Regions from separate parts of the Methylophilus flavus genome, predicted to be linked through region 4. Evidence: predicted binding sites of a transcription regulator. Region 4 holds the regulator's gene; each other region holds the start of a gene.
The links. Region 4 encodes sigma-54, which starts transcription at its own class of promoters, with help from an activator protein. Its sites were predicted from a motif close to TGGCACNNTTCCTGCT; they were not measured.
Positions count from the first base shown of each region.

Region 1: ACFQ2T_RS09115 (circularly permuted type 2 ATP-grasp protein) is a predicted target of sigma-54. The motif match lies at 2,699-2,714, and genes of this name have one in related genera.
Region 2: ACFQ2T_RS13990 (nitrate- and nitrite sensing domain-containing protein) is a predicted target of sigma-54. The motif match lies at 2,267-2,282, and genes of this name have one in related genera.
Region 3: ACFQ2T_RS02800 (LLM class flavin-dependent oxidoreductase) is a predicted target of sigma-54. The motif match lies at 2,623-2,638, and genes of this name have one in related genera.

Region 1 covers NZ_JBHTLN010000001.1:1,861,821-1,867,145, forward strand. Annotated here, with positions in the region: gene ACFQ2T_RS09100 (serine/threonine protein kinase) at 1-843, opposite strand, end outside; gene ACFQ2T_RS09105 (YicC/YloC family endoribonuclease) at 1,061-1,948, shown strand; gene ACFQ2T_RS09110 (hypothetical protein) at 2,057-2,575, shown strand; gene ACFQ2T_RS09115 (circularly permuted type 2 ATP-grasp protein) at 2,758-4,251, shown strand; gene ACFQ2T_RS09120 (alpha-E domain-containing protein) at 4,245-5,189, shown strand; gene ACFQ2T_RS09125 (transglutaminase family protein) at 5,269-5,325, shown strand, end outside.
Region 2 covers NZ_JBHTLN010000007.1:160,784-166,108, reverse strand. Annotated here, with positions in the region: gene ACFQ2T_RS14000 (efflux RND transporter permease subunit) at 1-707, shown strand, start outside; gene ACFQ2T_RS13995 (efflux transporter outer membrane subunit) at 700-2,148, shown strand; gene ACFQ2T_RS13990 (nitrate- and nitrite sensing domain-containing protein) at 2,296-3,570, shown strand; gene ACFQ2T_RS13985 (CmpA/NrtA family ABC transporter substrate-binding protein) at 3,906-5,210, shown strand; gene ntrB (nitrate ABC transporter permease) at 5,229-5,325, shown strand, end outside.
Region 3 covers NZ_JBHTLN010000001.1:594,768-600,092, reverse strand. Annotated here, with positions in the region: gene ACFQ2T_RS02815 (HAD family hydrolase) at 1-621, shown strand, start outside; gene pyrF (orotidine-5'-phosphate decarboxylase) at 805-1,653, shown strand; gene ACFQ2T_RS02805 (class I SAM-dependent methyltransferase) at 1,637-2,446, shown strand; gene ACFQ2T_RS02800 (LLM class flavin-dependent oxidoreductase) at 2,701-3,762, shown strand; gene ACFQ2T_RS02795 (LLM class flavin-dependent oxidoreductase) at 3,782-4,942, shown strand; gene fosX (FosX/FosE/FosI family fosfomycin resistance hydrolase) at 4,958-5,325, shown strand, end outside.
Region 4 covers NZ_JBHTLN010000002.1:71,579-76,903, reverse strand. Annotated here, with positions in the region: gene lptA (lipopolysaccharide transport periplasmic protein LptA) at 1-287, shown strand, start outside; gene lptB (LPS export ABC transporter ATP-binding protein) at 299-1,045, shown strand; gene ACFQ2T_RS10320 (RNA polymerase factor sigma-54) at 1,052-2,605, shown strand; gene tyrS (tyrosine--tRNA ligase) at 2,673-3,899, opposite strand; gene ACFQ2T_RS10310 (anhydro-N-acetylmuramic acid kinase) at 4,032-5,156, shown strand.

The sequences.
Region 1 (5,325 bases), on a different contig from region 4:
TGAAAACACACTTTGTGGCCTTTGCAGGTAATCAATATGCATACAGTCATCAATAATCGATAACAGTTTTTCTGAGTAGATTTGCTTGCCTAGCTGCGTGGCCGGCACCAGCGTATCTTCATTCAGGCGGATATTAGCGGCCAATGGCGACGAGCGTTGCAGGCAGGCATACATGCTGGCGCCTATGCTGTAAATATCACTCCATGGTCCCAGGTGCTTGCGGTCTATATATTGTTCCGGCGGTGCGAAACCCGGCGTGTAAGTAGGTGCCAGTGTCACCTCGGACAAAGCCTGGCGCGCCGACCCGAAGTCCAGCAGCACCGGCGAACCATCCAGCCGGATATAAATATTGGCCGGTTTGATATCCAGGTGCAGCAACTTGCGTGTATGCACTTCGCGAAGGCCGTTCAGCAACTCGACAAACATGCGGATCATGAAATTTTCCGGCACCGGCTGCGATAAGGCCATGATGTAATCCTGCAGCGATTTGCCGCGCTCGTATTTCATGACCATGTACACGGTGTTATTGGCGCGGAAGAAGTTTTTCACACGCACGATATTCTTGTGCTCGATATTGGCCAGTGCCAGGCCTTCTTCAAAAAAGCACTTCATGCCATGTTTGTAAGCGGCTTCATTTTTGCCATTGGAACGGATATGCGTCTGGCCATCACGCTTGGCCAGCGTCACCGGCATATATTCCTTGATGGCAACGGTATTTTTCTGTTTATCCTGCGCCAGATAGACGAAGCTGAACCCGCCCAGACTCAGCACCCGCGTAATGGTGTAGTCATGCAGTTCGGTGCCCACAGGCAGGGCAATATCAATTTTATTGGCTAGCTTCACTAGATGGTTAACGTACTGATCATGGCTTTAATTAAGGGAAACATCAAAATTAAGGAAAGGCGGAATTAAGTGTCTACGCGGCGATTTGCTGCGCTCCGCGTTTCCTTTAACTATGTTTACTTGTTATAACGCTATTTTCGCATATCGATACTGCATTTGATACAATCATCCGCTTAGCCTGACAAGCAAGGCCTATAGAAGCAAGGTAAGTAAAAACATGACCGTAAAAAAGAATTCCGCCCCCATCTTGAGCATGACAGGTTTTGCCAATAGCGAAACGCGCTTTCCTGCTGGACTTTTGCTGATTGAACTGCGTGCGGTGAATCACCGCTACCTGGAACTGAACGTCAAAATCGAAGACAGCTTGCGCCAGTTTGAAGCGCTGGTCCGTGAACAGCTACAAACCAAACTCGGACGCGGTAAGGTTGAATGCAGGCTGAGCCTGAAAAGCGATAGTGCCAGCTCAAATAAACTGGCATTGAACACGGCCATGGTCACACAAATTGCACAGACATTAAAGAGCCTGCATCAGCACTTTGCCGAAGCGCAACCGGTGAACCTGGTCGATATATTCAAGTTGCCGGGTGTGTTGCAAACCGAGGCAGTCGATACTGAAACCCTGGCTCAGAGTGTGCAAAGTGGCCTTTCCCAGGCGATTGATGAACTGATCGCGGCGCGTCAGCGCGAAGGTGAAAAACTCAAACAAGTGTTGCTGGACCGCCTGCAAGGTGTGCGTGAGCAAATCGCCATTGTTAAACCGCTGTTGCCGCAAGTGATCCAGCAATACCAGGAAAAACTCACCGCTAAATTGCGCGAAGCGATGCAGGCAGACGATGACCGTGTGCGCCAGGAAATCGTGCTCTATGCGCAACGCACTGACGTCGACGAAGAGCTGGCGCGCCTGAACTCGCATATTACTGAAATGGACCGTATCCTGGCTGCGGGGGGGCCGGTAGGTAAAAAACTGGATTTCCTGATGCAGGAAATGAACCGCGAGGCTAATACGCTGGGTTCAAAATCGGTGGCGATCGAAACCACGCAGGTTTCCATGCAACTCAAGGTGCTGATTGAGCAGATGCGCGAACAGATCCAGAATATTGAATAAAGCCACAATTTCGCAAAATTTGCAGCCGGCACGCAAGCGAATTGGCTGTTTATTGAAAGCATGATGCTATAGTCAGATTACTTACAGCTTCTCATAGGGTCTAGATATATGAATCTGCTCCGCTATGTTCTTCGTTCTCTCCTGGCAATCGCCAGCCTGCTCCCCATGCAGTCCTTTGCCGAAATCACCATCTTGCCGATTCCCGACCAAGGCTGGGGAATCACATTTGATGCGCCTGCATTAAGGCCGGTCAGGGAGGCAGACTCCAATGACCACTATATGTATTCAGCCAACGCCAGTAATTTTGCAGTGACATTGCATGTAGATATCCCCTCATGCAATGGCGGGGAGTCGCACGAAGAGGTGTTGAATTGCTTCTGGCCAAAGGCCGGTAAAGACCCTTTGATCAATCAGGCCACCGTTGCAAAAAGCTGCAACAGCAAATATTGCAAAATCAGCTACGACTTTGAAAATACTTTTCAGGACGCTGCCATCAAGCAAAAACATGTTTATTTTCTGTTTGCCTACCGGGGCAGATGGGCGAACGTGCACGTGGCTGTTTCAAACCCCAAACAAGCTGATTTACAGCTGATTGAGAAATTTGAGCAATCTTTTAGCTATCAATAGGTCAAATTGAAAGTATAGGCTTGCACCAAAGTCGGGATCATAAAACGCACCCTTATGGTGCGTTTTATATTTAGCGGTAACCAACATTTACATAAGCTGCTGATTTAATTCACAATTCGTGTCTGGCACACGGCTTGCTCTTATCTAATTGATTTCTATAAGCAATGCAAAGGTCAAGGACCATGACGCAAACGGCCAAACAGTTTTTTGATGAGATGCAGGGATATGGGGGCGATGTACGTGGTATCTACCAGGCTTATGATCGCTGGTTGACGAATGTACCTACCCAGCAACTGGCGGCCAAACGGGCTGAAGCAGAGGTATTGTTCCGCCGTGTGGGTATTACCTTCAACGTTTACGGCGAAGAAGACGGTGCCGAGCGCCTGATTCCGTTCGATGTCATCCCGCGCATGATTTCCGCTAGTGAATGGGCGCACTTATCCAAAGGCGCGGTGCAACGCGTGCGTGCCTTGAATATGTTCCTGCATGATATTTACCATGACCAGGAAATCATCAAGGCCGGACTTGTACCGCATAGCATTTTGACCAATTCGCAATATCGCCCGGAAATGGTCGGCGTAGATGTGCCTAACCAGGTATACGCCCACGTGGCGGGCATAGACCTGGTGCGCACCAGCGAATCGCAGTTCTATGTGCTGGAAGATAATTTGCGTACGCCGTCTGGCGTATCGTACATGCTGGAAGACCGCAAAATGATGATGCGGCTGTTTCCCGACCTGTTCAAAAAATACCCGATTGCGCCGGTTGAGCATTACCCGCATGTGCTCCTCAACAACCTGCGCTCTGTCGCGCAAACCGGGGTCACTGACCCGACCGTGGTATTACTTTCTCCTGGCGCCTACAACAGCGCCTACTTTGAACATGCCTTCCTCGCCCAGCAAATGGGTATTGAACTGGTGGAAGGCCAGGATCTGTTTGTCCGCAATAACGCCGTCTATATGCGCACCACACAAGGCCCGCAAAGGGTGGACGTGATCTACCGCCGCATCGACGACGACTACATAGACCCTCTGGTATTCAAGCCTGACTCCATGCTGGGCGTGCCGGGTCTGCTCTCCGTCTACCGCAATGGTGGCGTCACATTGGCTAACGCGGTGGGCACCGGCGTGGCTGATGACAAGGCAACGTATATCTATGTGCCGGAGATGATCAAGTTTTACCTGGGTGAGTCTCCCATCCTGCAGAACGTGCCCACGTATCAACTCAGCAAGGAAGATGATCTGGCCTACGTGCTGGATCATCTGCCAGAGCTGGTTGTGAAAGAGGTGCAAGGCTCAGGCGGTTACGGCATGCTGGTCGGCCCTACCGCCAGCAAACAGGAAATTGAAGAATTCAGGTTACGCATCGTTTCCAGGCCGGCAAACTATATCGCGCAGCCGACACTGGCGCTTTCCACCTGCCCTACCCTGGTGGATCAAGGCATTGCGCCGCGTCATGTCGACCTGCGTCCGTTTGTACTGTCAGGCAAAACCGTCAGCGTGGTGCCTGGTGGATTATCCCGCGTGGCCCTCAAGGAAGGCTCACTGGTGGTCAACTCGTCGCAAGGCGGTGGCACCAAGGATACCTGGGTACTGGAACGAGATGATGTGTGTGTAGAACAATCGCAGTCACAAATGGCTGCCCAACTCCAGCGTCAAGAGGCCGTGATATGTTAAGCAGAACCGCAGAACATCTATACTGGATGGCGCGTTATATTGAGCGCGCCGAAAACGTGGCGCGTGTGCTGGAGGTGACTTACAGTATGTCGTTGCTGCCCACTGACGCCAGCAACGAAGAGGCGTTATGGGATAGCGTGCTTGAAATCGCCGGGGTCCGTGATATTTATGACAGCACCTACGATGACCTCAATGCCGCCCATGTCATTCATCACCTGGTGATGGATAGCAACAACCCATCCAGCATTTACAGCTCTTTGCGAAATGCCCGCGAAAATGCGCGCGCGGTGCGGGTCGCCATGACCGTGGAAACCTGGGAAAACATGAATACGCTGTGGCTCGAGTTTGGCCAATACATCAAGCAGGACCTGACTCAGTCTGGCCTCAACGAATTTTGTGAATGGGTGAAAAGCCGTTCACACCTGTTCCGCGGCGTCTGTTTTGGCACCATGCTGCGTGACGAAGCCTTCAGCTTTGTCCGGCTGGGGACTTTTATGGAACGCGCGGATAATACCGCCCGCCTGCTGGATGTGAAGTATGAGTTTCTGATCCCCATGCAGGAAGCCAACGAAGGCGCGGTGGATTATTACGAATGGAGCGCAGTACTGCGTTCAGTAGCCGCCTTCCAGGCTTACCAGAAAGTCTATCGCGACGCGATAGACCCGACCAAAGTGTCTGAATTATTGATACTGCGCGAAGATATGCCGCGCTCACTGCATGCCTGTTATGCCGAGATCATGCCTATCTTGCGGCAGGTGGCCGGTAGCCGGCAGACCGAAGCCGAGCGCCTGGCCGGGCAAATGCATGCCAAACTGCACTATGGCCGCATGCTGGATATTGTCAAAGATGGTGTGCACCATTTCCTGGATGATTTTATCCTGGCGAACCGCAAACTGGGTGAAGAGATCCAGCGTAATTTTTTAACTGCGACAGCCTGATCGCTGATGCTGCAATCAGTCTTGAATACAAGCTCAGCTGAGCTTTCACATGCAAGATAATTTAGGCTGACCAATGCTTATGCTGCTGAATATCGAGCATCAAACGCAATATATTTACAGTGAAGCGGCGCAATAC
Region 2 (5,325 bases), on a different contig from region 4:
GATTTAACGGTATTTCTTCAATGGAAATTGTCGGTGAAGCTGCCAAGGGTATCAGTACCGGTGAAGCCATGCGTATTGCTGAAAATATCATGCAACAATTACCGCCGGGTATAGGGTATGAGTGGAGCGCGCAATCCTACCAGGAAAGATTATCCGGCTCACAAGCGCCATTACTGTATGCCATTTCAGTGGTATTTGTGTTTTTGTGCCTGGCCGCCTTATATGAAAGCTGGGCGGTGCCGTTCTCGGTGATCCTGGTAGTGCCACTTGGCATTTTGGGTGCCGTACTGGCGACTACTTTGCGTGGCATGACTGCAGACGTTTATTTCCAGGTGGGCTTACTCACTACCATAGGCCTCGCCGCCAAGAATGCCATCCTGATCGTGGAATTTGCCAAGCATCTGCAAGAACAAGGCAAACCCTTACTGGAAGCGACACTGCAAGCAGTGCAACTAAGGCTACGCCCTATCCTGATGACTTCACTGGCGTTTATCTTTGGCGTATTGCCGCTAGCATTTAGCCATGGCGCTGGCGCGGTCAGCCGCCAGGCGATAGGCACTGGCGTACTAGGTGGCATGCTGACCGCTACTTTCCTCGGTGTATTTTTTGTGCCCTTATTTTATGTGCTGATCCGCTCGCTGTTCCCGTACCAGGCCGAAGGTGCTTCAGTTGAAAAGCCACAGCACAGTAAGGCAGAACATGAGTAATCGTATGCGTCATCCTTTAAAACTGTCTGCGTTGATCCTAAGCTCATTATCACTGACCGCCTGCATCAACCTGGCGCCTTATTTCCGCCCGCCAGAAGCACCGGTGCCTGCCACGTTAGGCACCGTCGACAATGATCAGAAAGCACTGACCGAACTCGGCTGGCAGTCTTTTATCACCGACAAACGCTTGCAGCAAGTGGTCGATCTGTCGCTGAAAAACAACCGGGACTTGCAGGTGGCAACGCTCAATATTGAAAAAGCCAGGGCGCAATACCAGGTGCAGCGTGCGGACTTGTTTCCTACCGTGGCAGCCACCTTGTCAGAAACTGCCTCTAAAGGCCTTTCTAACGTTGGCAATAATGGCAATGTGTCTGCAGGCACTGTCGCCGCAAGTAATAATAACAGCGGCAACGTATCGCATGTTTACCGTGCCACGGTTGGCTTCAGTGCCTATGAACTGGACCTGTTTGGACGTATCCGAAATTTAAACGCACAGGCCTTGCAGACGTTTTATTCACAGGAAGAAAACCGCAAAAGCACGCAGATCAGCCTGGTGGCTGAAGTCGCCACCGCCTGGCTGACGGTGGCCGCAGACAAAAAGCGGCTGGACATTGCCCAGCAAACATTGAAAAGCCAGCAGGACACTTACGACATCAACCAGAAAATGTTTGACCTGGGGGTCGCCAATGCCCTGACCCTGAAGCAGTTGCAAACCAGCGTTGATAATGCCCGCGTCGCGGTCGCGACTTACAACATCCAGATCAAGCAGGATATCAATGCCCTTAACCTGCTGGCTGGCAGTGTAGTGCCTGCAGCCTGGTTACCTGATAGCACACTGTCCAGCGTGGCACTTGCCACACCGTTACCACGCGGGATCAGCTCTAAAACCTTGCAGCAGCGGCCGGACGTGCGTGCCGCCGAGCATTTGCTTGAAGGCGCCAATGCCAATATCGGTGCACTGCGTGCTGCCTTTTTCCCCACCATCAGCATGACCACCACCATAGGCACTGCCAGCACGGAGCTGGATGGTTTGTTTGGTCCAGGCTCCCGCATCTGGACTTTTGTGCCGCAGATCAGCCTGCCTATTTTCAATGCCGGACGTAACCGCTCCAACCTGACTATCGGCGAAAAAAACCAGCAGATCCTGCTCGCACAATATGAGAAAACCGTGCAAACCGCTTTCCGGGAAGTGGCAGATGTACTGGCGCAACGCGAGGGTTTGCAGGCGCAGCTGGAAGCACATCAGTCATTAAACGGTGCCGCCGCCGAAGCGTTTAAACTGGCCGATGCCCGCTTTAAAAATGGCGTGGATAGTTACCTGGTGGTTCTCGATGCGCAAAGAACGCTTTATACTGCCGAGCAATCACTGGTGACCTTGCAGTTAAGCGATGCCGCCAGCCAACTGACCTTATACAAAGTGTTCGGTGGTGGCTGGCATTAATACCTGATGGCTTACGCCATAGACTGCTTGTCCGCTACCGCGTCACTCGTATCAGGTTCCCCTTTTATACAGCCTGCTTAGCCCCGTTTTAAATAGAAAATGAATGTGCATGGCAAACGTGCACATTTTTTGCTTAGGTTTTTAGTAATGAGTACAGATATTTCCCCCGAACAAACCATCGTCCTGGCAAAAATCAGGCATATCGAAGAGCTTGAGCGCCTCGATACCTGCATTCAATTTGTCGAGAGCATAGGCCAGATCATTCATCAGGTGCAGGCAGAACGCGGTGCCAGCTGCCTTTACCTGGCCTCGGCCGGAAAACGGTTTGCGCCCGAGCGCGCCGATATCATTACTCAAAACCAGGCAACAGAAGCTGGCTTCAGGCAAGCCTTGCAACAGCATTTACACCTGGACCTGTTAACCGATGCCAGGCAGCTGACACTGATTTCGTGGATATTGCTGGGCTTTGACCAGCTGGTCTCTTTGCGCCACCAGGTGACCTTGCAGAAAATCTCGTTCGCGGATTGCATAGAATCCTACAGCCGCCTGATCAGTAGCCTGATCGCGCTGATTTTCGAGATATCGGACAGCTCGGTCAACAGCAAGATTTCCACCTGCCTGCTCACCCTGTATAACCTGGTACAAACCAAGGAGTTTGCCGGGCAGGAACGCGCAGTGGGCTCTTACATCTTTGGTTCTGGCAGCGTGCAACTGGCGCACCAGCAACGCTTGCTGGAACTGATTGCACAGCAGGACAGACACACAGAATTATTCTGCCAGTTTGGCAATAACGAGTTACGTGCCTCGTGGAATACCCTGCAGGTTTCCGGCCTTTTCCGGCAGCATCAGCAGTTGCGCACCAAACTCACCACCGCCAAAGACCAGCAACCTCTCAAGCCCAGTGATGCGGATATCTGGTTCGATTTATGCTCGCAAAAGCAGGCCAGCATCTGGCAACTGCAATGCGAGCTGATCCAGAAAATGCACGACATGCTGGAAGTGCTCGCCCACAAGGCCAAACATGACCTGGAATATACCCAGGAATATTTGCAAGCCATCACCGCCAAAGCCTCACCCAATACCACGCTGGATGGCACGTTTTTTAATCTGTCCATCCCGGTCGAAAGTGCATTGAGTTTCCATGCGCACGACAGCGCGCAAGCTTATCCCATGGCGTCCATGATCAGCCTGTTACAGCAGCAATCACGGCAGATTGCCGACATGGAAGGCGAGTTGTCCGACACCCGCAAAGCGCTGTCAGAACGCAAGCAAATTGAACGTGCCAAAGGCCTGTTGATGAGCAGGCTGGGTATTGATGAGATGGAAGCGTACAAGACCTTGCGCAACCTCGCCATGGAGCAAAAACGCAAGATCATTGATGTCGCTGAAAACGTCCTGACCCAGCAAAAACTCCCCTCCTGACTGCTACATTTGATGGTGCATGCGCACTGAATAAGTGCGATGCATATCGCTTAAAACCGCTCTCTCCCGCCCTTGCAGCGGGTTTTTCTTTCTGAAATCGCCACTTTTCCCGCATTTTTCGCAGTTGGCATACCGCTTGCTAGATGACACTTAAGCACCACGGAAACGGGTGCCATTGTCAACGGCGATAATGGCTCTGATGGATGACCAGGTGTGATGTTTAATTAGTGTATTTCCAGGACAAAGGCGTCCTGATGGTATCGCGAAAGCAATGCCATCAGGACGCCTTTTTTGTTTTTCATTTTTCATATTCATTTATTTTCAAGGGAGCAGAAATGAGCAGTTCCGATAAAAAAGACCTGGTACAACCCGCAACACCGCCTCAGCCCGAGTCAGTGGATAGCCAGCGCCGTCATTTCTTTATGCATACACTGGCCGGCGCATTTGGTGCTGCCGCCATGATGAATATGGTGCCGTCTGCCATCCGCAGCCAGGCCTGGGCAGCTGGTTCAGATGCACCTGAAATCACCGAAGTGAAAGTCGGCTTTATTCCGCTCACTGACTGTGCACCTATCATTGTGGCGGCACAAATGGGCTTTGATAAAAAATACGGCATCAAGATTGTGCCGTCGAAAGAAGCTTCCTGGGCTGGCGTGCGTGACAAGCTGGTCAACGGTGAACTGCATGCGGCACATGTGCTGTATGGCCTGCTCTATGGCGTACAACTAGGCATAGGCGGCCAGCAAAAAGACATGAACCTGCTGATGACGCTGAACAATAACGGCCAGGGCATCACCCTCGCCAACCAGCTCAAGGAAAAAGGCGCCACCACCGGCGCGACCCTGAAACGCCTGCTGGATAACGAAAACCGCGACTTTACCTTTGCCCAGACTTTCCCTACCGGCACCCACGCCATGTGGCTTTACTACTGGCTGGCGACTTACGGCATCAACCCGATGCAGGATGTGAAAACCATCGTTGTGCCGCCACCGCAAATGGTTGCCAATATGCGCATAGGCAATATGGATGGCTACTGCGTGGGTGAACCATGGAACGCGCGTGCCATTTACGACAAGATAGGCTTTACCGCAGCGACCTCGCAGGATATCTGGGTCGATCATCCGGAAAAAGCCCTGGGCACTACCGCCGACTTCGTCGCCAAGCACCCGAATACAGCACTGGCATTGACCAAGGCCATCCTGGAAGCCTGCCGCTATATCGATGCAACCAAAAACCGCCCTGAAGTCGCCAAACTGATTGCAGGTAAAGCGTATGTCAACGCACCGGAAGAGGTGATTGAAGGCCGCTTCCTAGGCCATTACGACAATGGCATCGGCAAGAAATGGGAAGACCCGAACTACATGAAGTTCTTCAACGACGGCAAGGTCAACTTTCCTTACCTGTCTGACGGTATGTGGTTCCTGACTCAGCATAAACGCTGGGGCCTGCTGAAATCTGACCCGGATTACCTGGGCGTGGCGAAAAAAGTGAACCGGATTGATATCTACACCGAAGCCGCCAAGGCGCTGGGCATTAACGTGCCGACAGACCCTATGCGCAGCAGCAAGCTGATTGATGGCGTGGTATGGGATGGTAAAGACCCGAAAGCCTATGCCAACAGCTTCAAGGTTAAAGCTTAATTCTTAAGGAGAGTCACCATGAGTGTCGTCAGCTTTAACAAGGAAAAAATGATACAGACAAGCGAGGACGCTGTGCAATCAGCGCCTGCACAACCCGTTGTTGCTGTGGTTATCC
Region 3 (5,325 bases), on a different contig from region 4:
GCATTTGTAAGGGATCAATTTATCCGTTTTGGCATTGATCCAAAACAGTTGAACAGGTTTGTCAGTCGTTTCATCGCGCTGGATGCCAATGGCAAGGTCTGGAAAACAGAAGTGTATTCTCAACTCATCAAAGAATTCGAGTTGATGGGCAGTCCTACAGTTGAAGCGTTGGTGAAAGAGTACCTTGGTCTTTATCCAGGCTTTGCAATGCCTATGGCAGATGCCAAGTATGTTCTCGAGATATTAAAAACACGCCAAATAGTAGTTGGAATTGTGACAAATGGTCGCAGTGACCTTCAACGCTCGGTGATCACGGCGCTGGGGTTTGATGCATTAGTAAGTGCGATTGTGATTTCGGAAGAAGTAGGTGTTCGTAAACCGCAACGCGAGATTTTTGATAGAGCTTTAAAGAAGCTAGGTGTTAGCGCTGCAGAAACTATATTCGTTGGTGATGACGCGGTTGCAGACATAGAAGGTGCATTAAATGCTGGCCTTTATACGGTGGCGTTTCACTGTGTGGCTCCTGAGGAGGTAACGTCGACGAATACCTTGAGAGAGGTGTTACAGGCAATTGACTCCAGGTTTGATACACATCACCTTGCGACAGGTAATGCAGCATGAGGATTAAGCAACGATATGCAATTTATAAAGGGACACTATGAAATTTAAATGTATTGAATTCTCGTGGCGTGCGGCCTTTATCGGCCTATATCTCACTCCTGAGCGTGACAGGCTTTGGGTGACGATTATCCCTTTCTTCCCGCTTTATTTTAAGAAAACCTAATTCCGCAGCGAGCATTAGCTATGAGCTTTATTAAACAATTACAAGCATCCTGGCAAAGCAGCGATTCCTTGCTTTGTATCGGCCTTGATCCAGATATGGAACGCTTTCCAAAATCACTGGCGTCAGGCGCTGACAATATATTCAGGTTTAACCAGGCCATCATCGATGCGACGCATGATCTGGTATGTGCATACAAACCGCAAATTGCCTACTTTTCCGCTCTGGGTGCGGAGCAGCAACTCGAGAAAACCATTGCCTATATTAAATCCAATTATCCGCATATCCCGGTCATCCTGGATGCCAAGCGCGGCGATATTGGCAGCACGGCAACACAATATGTCAAAGAGGCGTTTGTGCGTTACCAGGTCGATGCCGTCACGGTGAACCCATATATGGGGTTCGATTCAGTCAAGCCATTCCTGGATTATCAGGATAAAGGCGTCATTGTGCTGTGTAAGACTTCGAATGAAGGAGCTTCGCAACTACAGGAAGTCCGATTGCAGCAAACAGATTCAGATGGTGAGCCAGTGTATGAATATATTGCGCAGCTGGCCGCTACAGAGTGGAATTTTAATCACAACTGCCTGTTGGTGATGGGCGCGACCTGGCCGGAACAGGTCGCCAAGGTAAGAAGTATTGTTGGCGATATGCCATTTCTGGTACCTGGCGCCGGGGCGCAGGGCGGCGATGTTGGCAGTATCGTGAAAGCTGGTCAAACGGCAGATGGCACTGGGCTCATCATCAGTGCTTCCAGAAGTATTCTCTATGCAAGTAATCATGCGGACTTTGCCGAAGCAGCGAGAACGCAGGCTGAGGCATTAAAGCAGGCCATCAATAGTCATAGAAACAAACATGCAACCGCTGTATGACACTATAGGGCTAAGTTACAGCCAGACCCGTTGTGCGGATGCCGCCATTACCGCTACATTGGCTGAATTGCTGGCTGTGCAAGCGCAAGGCGATTACCTCGACCTGGCTTGCGGCAGCGGGAACTACACCCTGGCATTGGCCGCGTTGGCAGGCGCATGGCACGGTGTTGATATCTCGGAAACCATGATACGGCAAGCCAGTGCGCATAGAGCATCGCAGCAGCACCCACATCATTCCAGCATCCATTGGCAATTAGGCAAGGCGAATGCGTTGCCATATGCGAATGATTTTTTTGATGGCGTGATATGCACACTGGCAATCCATCACTTTGCTGATTTGCATCAATCATTCAGGGAAGTCCATCGCGTCATGCATGAGGGCCGATTTGTGTTGTTTACAGCTTTTCCCAAGCAGATGCGCGGCTACTGGCTGTGTCATTACTTCCCACAAATGATGAAACGTGCCATAGCGCAAATGCCGACTGAAGCAGCAGTGACCAACGCATTACACGCTGCCGGGTTCGAGGTTGAGCGCGTTGTGCCGTTTTGCGTGAGCAATGCTTTGGAGGACCTGTTTCTGTATTCCGGCAAAGCACGGCCCGAGCAATACCTGGACCCTCAGGTGCGTGCCAATATGTCTTCTTTCGCTTCACTATGTTGTGACACAGAGCTTGCTGCTGGCTTGCAACGGTTAAAGCAGGATATTGAGTCGGGTGCCTTTTCTCAGGTAGCAGATAGCTACCGCATAGGGCAGGGGGATTATGCCTATGTGGTGGCGCGTAAGTCGCTTTAGTCGCAGTTAACAAACTCAATCCTAAAGTTGCTTCACCAACACCTTTGATAGTAGTGCTGTTGCTCAGGCAACAGCTTGCTCGTCATATTCATTACTCCGCTAACTAAAAATTTAAAAACACCTTTAAATACATAAGGTTATTTTTTGATTTTAAAGTGCTTAATAGATGCTTATGTTGGCACGAAAACTGCAAATCATGCGTTAGCCCGTAATTGAAAGCACAGGTTTGTGCTGACTTCATGAAGGAGAAAATAATGGCTAATCAATTTTATTGGCAGCTTCCTACCTCTGGCGATGCACGCTATGGCGATGCCACCAAACAGCGTCGCGGAGAAGCTTCTGATCCACATTATCCGGTGTTCGGTAGCGGCGTCACAGACCCGCGTAAAAACGCATTCAACTATTACGACTATATCCACCAGGTCACCAAAGCAGCGGATATCTCCGGCTTTACCGGCGTGTTTATTCCGGATAATCCGGATGGGGAAGAACCCTGGATTGTTGCTGGTTATATTGCCAGAAGCACGCAGCGTTTACGCCTGTTGACACAGTTTGATGCTTCCAGGGGTTCCGCCGTATATGCCGCAAAAAATGCTGTGAGTTTTCAGCGTTATACCGGTGGCCGTTTTGCCTGGCACATTACCGAAGGCAACAGCGATGAGCATACGCGTAAACAGCTGGGTGACTTCGTTCCTAAAGAAGATATCCTGGCGCGGATTGATGAGTTCATCACCGTTGCCAAAGGCGTATTGACGACTTACCCGTTCAACTTTGTCGGGCGCTTTTTTGAAGTACAGGATGGTGGTTTTCAAGGGCCACTAGCTAACCGTGAAGTACCTCGCGTTTACCTGAGCGGCAATTCGCCTGAGCAGCTTGCGCTTTCAGCCAAACATGCTGATGTACACGTGCTGGATGCGGCCGATCATCAACTCATTGCGCAACAGATTGCGCAATACCAGAAAGCCGCCAAAGGTCATCCTGAATTTGCATTGCGCATTGATGTGCTGGCGCGTGAAACACGTGAAGAAGCGGTGGCGGATGCCAAGCGATTCCTTGGCCAGACGGATGCCGCTATTCCTAAAAATGATGCTGCTGTGCTGTGGTCAGGATTTGCCGAGCGTTTCACTGGCGCCAAGGCTTCACTAATCGGCAGTTATGATGAAGTGGCCGCCGCCCTGGCTGCTTATGCCAATCTGGGCGTGACGCAATTCGTACTAGCCGCCGTACCGCACTTTGAAGAAGCCTACCGCGTGGGCAGCTATGTCTTGCCATTGGTGCGCGAGTTAACCAATCCGGCGCAAAAGCAGGCTGCCTAGGATTATTGAGGAGATAAAAATGACAATAGATGTTTTCTGGAGAATTCCAACCCACGGCGAGCCCACATCACACCGGGCGCGTTCACCATTTCGTGGTGACTGGTTCCCCGGCAATGATAACCAGACACTGAGCGGCTTGAGCGGCGGTGGCGATGATGGCTTCACTTATATTGATTATCTGGCAGAGATCGCGCGTGCCGCAGAAATCTCCGGCTTTCAGGGTGGCTTGATTCCTTCTTTCCCCAATACGGATGAGCCTTGGGTGATTTCAGCCTTTCTGGCACGTGAGACCAAGAACTTCCGTTTTATGATCCCGTTCCAGCCTGGTTTCCTGAATCCGGTCACGGCTGCGCGCATGACTGCCAGCTTGCAACGTGCTACCGGTGGCCGTGCGCTGTATAACGTGATTACTGGCGGCGGCGGTCCCTCACAATTGTGGTGGGGGGATCCTGTAAAACATGATGACCGTTATGGCCGCACCACCGAGTTCCTGGATGTATTGAAAGGCATCTGGGCGGGTGGCCCGTTCTCTTACAACGGCCAGTTTTACCAAGTCGAAGATGCTGGCCTGCCAGACCCGCTGTCTAAAGAGGAATACCCTGAGATTTATTTCTCAGGTTCTTCTGATGCGGCATTGGCTTCAGCTTCCAAACATGCAGATTACTACCTGACATGGCTCGAACCGTTTGAACAGATCAAAGACAAGTTTGCGCGCGTGAAAGAGCGTACCGATCATCTGGGTCGCAAGATCAAGTGCTCGATACGTGTAGACATCGTGGCCCGCCCTACGGAAGAAGAAGCCTGGCGCGAAGTCAGCCGTGGCTTTGATAATATTCCTCGAGAAGTGCTGGAACGTTACAAAGCACAAAATGCCGGTGATTCAGTGGGTGCCACCCGTCAGCGTGGCCTGAGACCACAGACTATCAATAGCTACAAAGACTTTATCCTGGCGCCTAACATCTGGACCGGATTCAGCTTGCTACGTGGTGGCCAAACCCTGGGTATTGTCGGTAGCTACGAAAACGTGGCCGCTAGACTGGATGAACTGGTGCAACTAGGTACGGATGCCTTTATTCTCGCCAGTACGCCACACCTGGAAGAAGCTTACCGCGTGGGTGAAGAAGTCTTGCCACTGGTACGCGGCAAGACCGGTGCGAGTAATTTACGCGCGGTCGCCTAAGCCTGGCGGGTACACATGGCCATTTCCGGTATCAGTCACATCACGTTTATTGTGCGTGATGTCGATCTGACGGCCAAGATCTGGATTGATGGTCTGGGTGCGGAAGAAGTCTACGATAGTGGTGATCAGACTTTCTCTTTATCCCGCGAAAAGTTCTTTTTATTAGGAGGAGTCTGGGTCGCCGTCATGCAAGGCGAACCGGGCTCCAGATCCTATCGGCATATTGCCTTACAAGCTACCGCAGATGATCTGGTTCAAGCTGAAAGTCGTTTGCGACGCCTGGGCGTTGAGATAAAGCCTGCCAGGCCAAGAGTCACTGGCGAAGGCGAGTCACTGTATTTTTATGATTTTGATGACAACCTGATCGAACTGCATACCGGCAC
Region 4 (5,325 bases):
CCGATGCCTGGGTCAAACGTGGCGAAGACATTGTCACCGGTGATTACATCAGCTACGACGCCAATGCGGAATATGCGGAAGTGATCGGTGGCACCAAAGCCAATCCTAATGGCACTGCCAACAGCCGGGTCAAGGCGATTATTCAGCCCAAGAACAAAACTACCCCTCCTGTGATTGATAACAAGGCCAATGCACAGCAAGGGCTGCGCATGAACCGTTCATTACAGCTCAGGACAGAACCGGCAGCGAGCGGCACCGCAAACGAAATCAAGAAAGATCCACAGTAAAGACTGGCAATATGCAAACAACTGCTTCACCAGACAATAGCCATTTAAGCGTCAGCCATTTAAAAAAAGCTTACCAGGGTCGCACAGTCGTCAGGAACACGACGCTGGAGCTGCATAGCGGCGAAGTGATCGGTTTACTGGGCCCGAACGGTGCAGGCAAAACCACCAGCTTTTACATGATTGTCGGCCTGGTCGCCCTTGATGACGGGCACATCACCCTGAACGGCACCGATGTCAGCCACGCCCCCATGCATGAACGCGCGCGCATGGGCCTGGCCTACCTGCCGCAGGAAGCCTCCATTTTCCGCAAGATGACAGTGACAGATAACATCCTGTCTATCCTGGAAACCCGCCCTTACACGTCAGAAGAACGTGAAGCCAAACTCGAATCATTGCTGGATCAATTGCATATACAGCACATCCGCAACAGCCAGGCGGTCAGCTTGTCCGGTGGTGAACGCCGCCGTGTGGAGATCGCCCGTTGCCTGGCGACTGACCCGAAGTTTATTTTGCTGGATGAGCCGTTTGCCGGTATCGACCCGATTGCAGTGATCGAGATCCAGAAAATCATCCGTTATTTGAGCAGCCAGAATATCGGCATCCTGATTACAGACCACAACGTTCGCGAAACGCTGGATATCTGTGACCGCGCCTACATCGTGAATGAAGGCGCAGTATTTGCCGCCGGCACGCCCGATGAAATCATCCAGAATGAAGGTGTGCGTGAAGTATATCTGGGCAAAAACTTTAGGCTGTAATCCCTTATGAAGCAAAACCTGCAATTACGCATGTCGCAAAACCTGGCACTGACGCCGCAGTTGCAGCAGTCTATCCGCCTGTTGCAGCTGTCGACGCTGGAATTGAGCCAGGAGCTGGAAGCTATCTTGCAGGAAAACCCCTTGCTCGAGATGGCCGATAATAATGAAGAAGGCGAGTTTGAAGACAATACGCCCGACGCCCCGTTAGCGGCGCAGGCTGAAGTCGAAGACGCCAGCTCCTTTGACGTCGCCATGCAGCAGCAAGATATCCCCTCACCGGCCGACACACTGCGTGAAGAATTGCGCGATGACCTCAGCGGCAATGAAGGTGAATTGCCCAACCTGAATGAAGAATTTACCCCGCCGGAATTTGAAGACGATTACGGCGAGTTTGGCAGCACCAGTAACTGGGATGAAGCAGGCCGTAACAACAATGATGATGAAGACGGTGACTTCTCCCGCCAGGATGCCACCAATATCAGCCTGCGTGACCACCTGATAGACCAGATTCAGCTGGCACATTTGTCACATCGCGATATGAGCCTGGTCAAACTGCTGCTCGACAGCATCAATGACGATGGCTACCTCGAACAGGATCTGCAGGAAGTCGTTGAGAACCTGCCGGAGGAACTGGAAGTGGATTTGCTGGAACTGGAAACGGCACTCAAGTTGATCCAGAATCTGGACCCGATAGGCATAGGTGCACGCGATTTGCGTGAATGCCTGTTGCTGCAACTGAATGCCCTGCCAGCAAGCACACCCTACCTGAAAGTCGCTATCGCCCTGGTCAAGGACCATCTGGCGCTGCTTGCCAATAAAGACTTTATTAAGCTACGCAAGCAACTTGGCTGCGATGAAGCCTCACTCAAAGGCGCGCAGCAATTGATACGCCAGCAAAATCCAAGGCCAGGCAGCGAATTTTCGAACTTTAGCCATGATCATTTTATCCAGCATGATGTGGTGGTGAAAAAGATCAAAGGTATCTGGGTAGCCACCCTGAATGATGGCGTGATCCCGAAATTGCGCATCAACCAGATGTACGCCGACATCCTCAAACGTAACAGAGATAGCTCAGGCCAGTACCTGCAAAGCCAGATGCAGGAAGCGAAATGGATGATCAAGAATATCCAGCAGCGCTTCTCGACGATTTTGCGCGTCTCGCAGGCGATTGTGGACCGTCAGCGTAACTTCTTTGAGCACGGCGACATTGCCATGCGCCCACTGGTATTACGCGAAATCGCAGAAGAGCTGGACCTACACGAAAGTACCGTTTCACGCGTCACTACCCATAAGTACATGCTCACTGCCAGGGGCGTGTATGAACTGAAATACTTCTTTGGCAGTTCGGTTGCCACAGATGCAGGCGGTTCATGCTCGGCCACGGCTATTCGCGCGCTGATCAAGCAGATGGTGGCAGAAGAGAATGAGAAAAAACCGCTGTCCGATAACCAGATTACCGACACGCTGGCGCAACAAGGCATAGTAGTTGCACGCAGGACGATTGCCAAATACCGTGAATCACTGAGTATCCCGCCTGCGAATTTGCGTAAATCGCTTTGATTTTTTAAGCATCGCCAGAATCAAAAAGGCCGCTATTCAGCGGCCTTTATTTTTAAAATAACAGCGTTTACCGAATCGTTATCCTGGCAAATTTCCGCTTACCCACCTGGGCAACCACTACGCTTTTTGCTAATTGCAGATTTTTGTCTTCCACCTTGACGCTATCCAGTTTCACCCCACCCTGCAGAATCGCACGCATCGCTTCACTGGTGCTTTCCACTAAACCAGCCTGCTTCAATAACTGGCTGATGCCTATGCTGTCACCTTCAATCGTCAATGCAATTTCAGGCACGTCATCAGGAATGCCGCCTTTGGCGCGCGTCTGGAAATCCTGTAATGCTTTTTCAGCAGCGGCCTGGCCATGGAAACGGGCAACGATTTCCTGCGCAAAACCTACCTTGATATTGCGCGGGTTTTCGCCTCCTTCAACACTGGCTTTCCATGCAGCAATGGTTTCCAGCGAAGCAAAAGACAGCAAATTGATATAACGCCACATCAGTTCATCAGAGATAGACATGATCTTGGCAAAAATACTCTCGGGCGCCTCGCTGATACCAATATAGTTGCCTAATGATTTGGACATTTTATTGACGCCATCCAGACCTTCCAGCAATGGCATCATCAACACACATTGTTGCGACTGGCCAGCCTGTTTTTGCAGCTCACGCCCCATCAGCAGGTTAAACTTCTGGTCGGTGCCGCCCAGCTCCATATCTGACTGCAATGCCACCGAATCATAGCCCTGCAACAGCGGGTACAGGAATTCGTGAATCGCAATCGGCTGGTTACCCTTGAAACGTTTGGAAAAATCATCGCGCTCCAGCATGCGCGCAACGGTATGGCTGGCAGCCAGTTTAATCATACCTGCCGCACCAAGCTCGCTTAACCATTTGGAGTTAAACACGATTTCAGTTTTGGCCGGGTCCAGTATTTTAAATACTTGCTCGGCATAGGTATCGGCGTTGATTTTGACCTGCTCGACGGTCAGCGGCGGGCGGGTGGTGCTCTTGCCCGTAGGGTCGCCTATCATGCCGGTGAAGTCACCGATCAGGAATAAAATCTGGTGCCCCAGATCCTGCAACTGACGCAATTTATTGATCAGTACGGTATGCCCTAAATGTAAATCAGGCGCGGTTGGATCAAAGCCTGCTTTAATGCGCAACGGCTTGCCGGTTTTGAGTTTTTCAATCAGCTCCTGCTCGATCAGCAACTCATCCGCACCCCGCTTGATAATAGCGAGCGCTTTTGTGATCTCTGGGCTGATCGCTTCAGGTGTGGGTTTTGCGTCTGTCATAAATACAATTCTGTCACGTTGCTTTACCTATACAGGCAATCAACATTATTGATTAAATTTAAAGCGACTATTTTAACGTAATCCGCTGCTTAACTGTAGGCATATCCCTGCGCAGTGTTACCATGTTGGCCTATGATTTCCCAGTCAACTCCCGCTACCCGTTATTTTATTGGCATCATGTCAGGTACCAGCCTGGATGGTGTGGATGCGGTGCTGGTTGCACATGCAGGCAGAGACTTTCAACAAATTAACCAGGCATTCGTGTCTTATCCACCGGCGGTCAAACAAACTTTGCTGGCATTGCATCAACCAGCCATCAATGAATTGCATGATGCAGCTGTTATGGCAAATACTTTGGCAGCGCTGTACGCAGAGGCCGTGCAAAAACTCTTGCAGCAAAGCGGATTACCCGCATCTGAAATCACGGCTATCGGCTGCCATGGACAAACCATACGCCACTGCCCCGACCTGCCGGACGGACAAGCCTATACCTTGCAAATCGGCAACCATGCGCGCCTGGCGGAGTTGACACAGATCGCTGTGATTGGAGATTTCCGTAGCCGCGATATTGCGGCAGGCGGCCAGGGTGCGCCTTTGGTACCGGCGTTTCACCAGGCCGTGTTTGCCAGCACGATTAAAAACCGCGCCATCATTAATATAGGCGGCATCGCCAACATTTCCTGGTTACCAGTGATGGGACAAGTGACCGGATTCGATTCCGGTCCCGGCAACATGTTACTGGACCAATGGACACAACTACATACCGGCCAGGCCTATGATGCGAATGGCGACTGGTCTGCCAGCGGTCAAATAAATAATGAATTATTACAAGCCATGTTAGCAGAACCCTATCTGGCTCTCGTTGCGCCTAAAAGTACAGGACGCGATTTGTTTAACCAGCAGTGGCTTACACAACATTTGCAGGCGATCGATGACCGCCCGGAAAATATTGCCCGTACCTTGCTGGAACTGACCGCGCTCAGCATCGCCGATGCCATCACGCGCTTTTGCCCTAACCTAGACGAAGCGTATGTCTGTGGCGGTGGCGCACATAATGGCTTGTTAGTGACTCGTTTATCCGCGCTGCTGGGTTGCGCTATCGAACCTACCGACCAACTGGGCGTGGAGGTAGACTGGGTAGAGGCAGTCGCTTTTGCCTGGCTGGCGCAACGCTGTGTCGATGGCTTGAGTGGTAACATGCCTGCCGTGACAGGCGCGACGGGTCCCCGCATACTTGGTGTCATTTATCCGGCATAAGAAATTTCTTTTTTAGTCTGCTTTTTCACTTATGCAGTGCAACTGCACCATGCCCAGGGTTGATACTGGTGCATGTTTTTGTGGCATTTTCCGTGTTTTCACTTCTATCTCCCGGCAAGTGCGCTTTTTTAAGAGTTGATTGCGTATAATTTAGCCTTAACCCATCTAC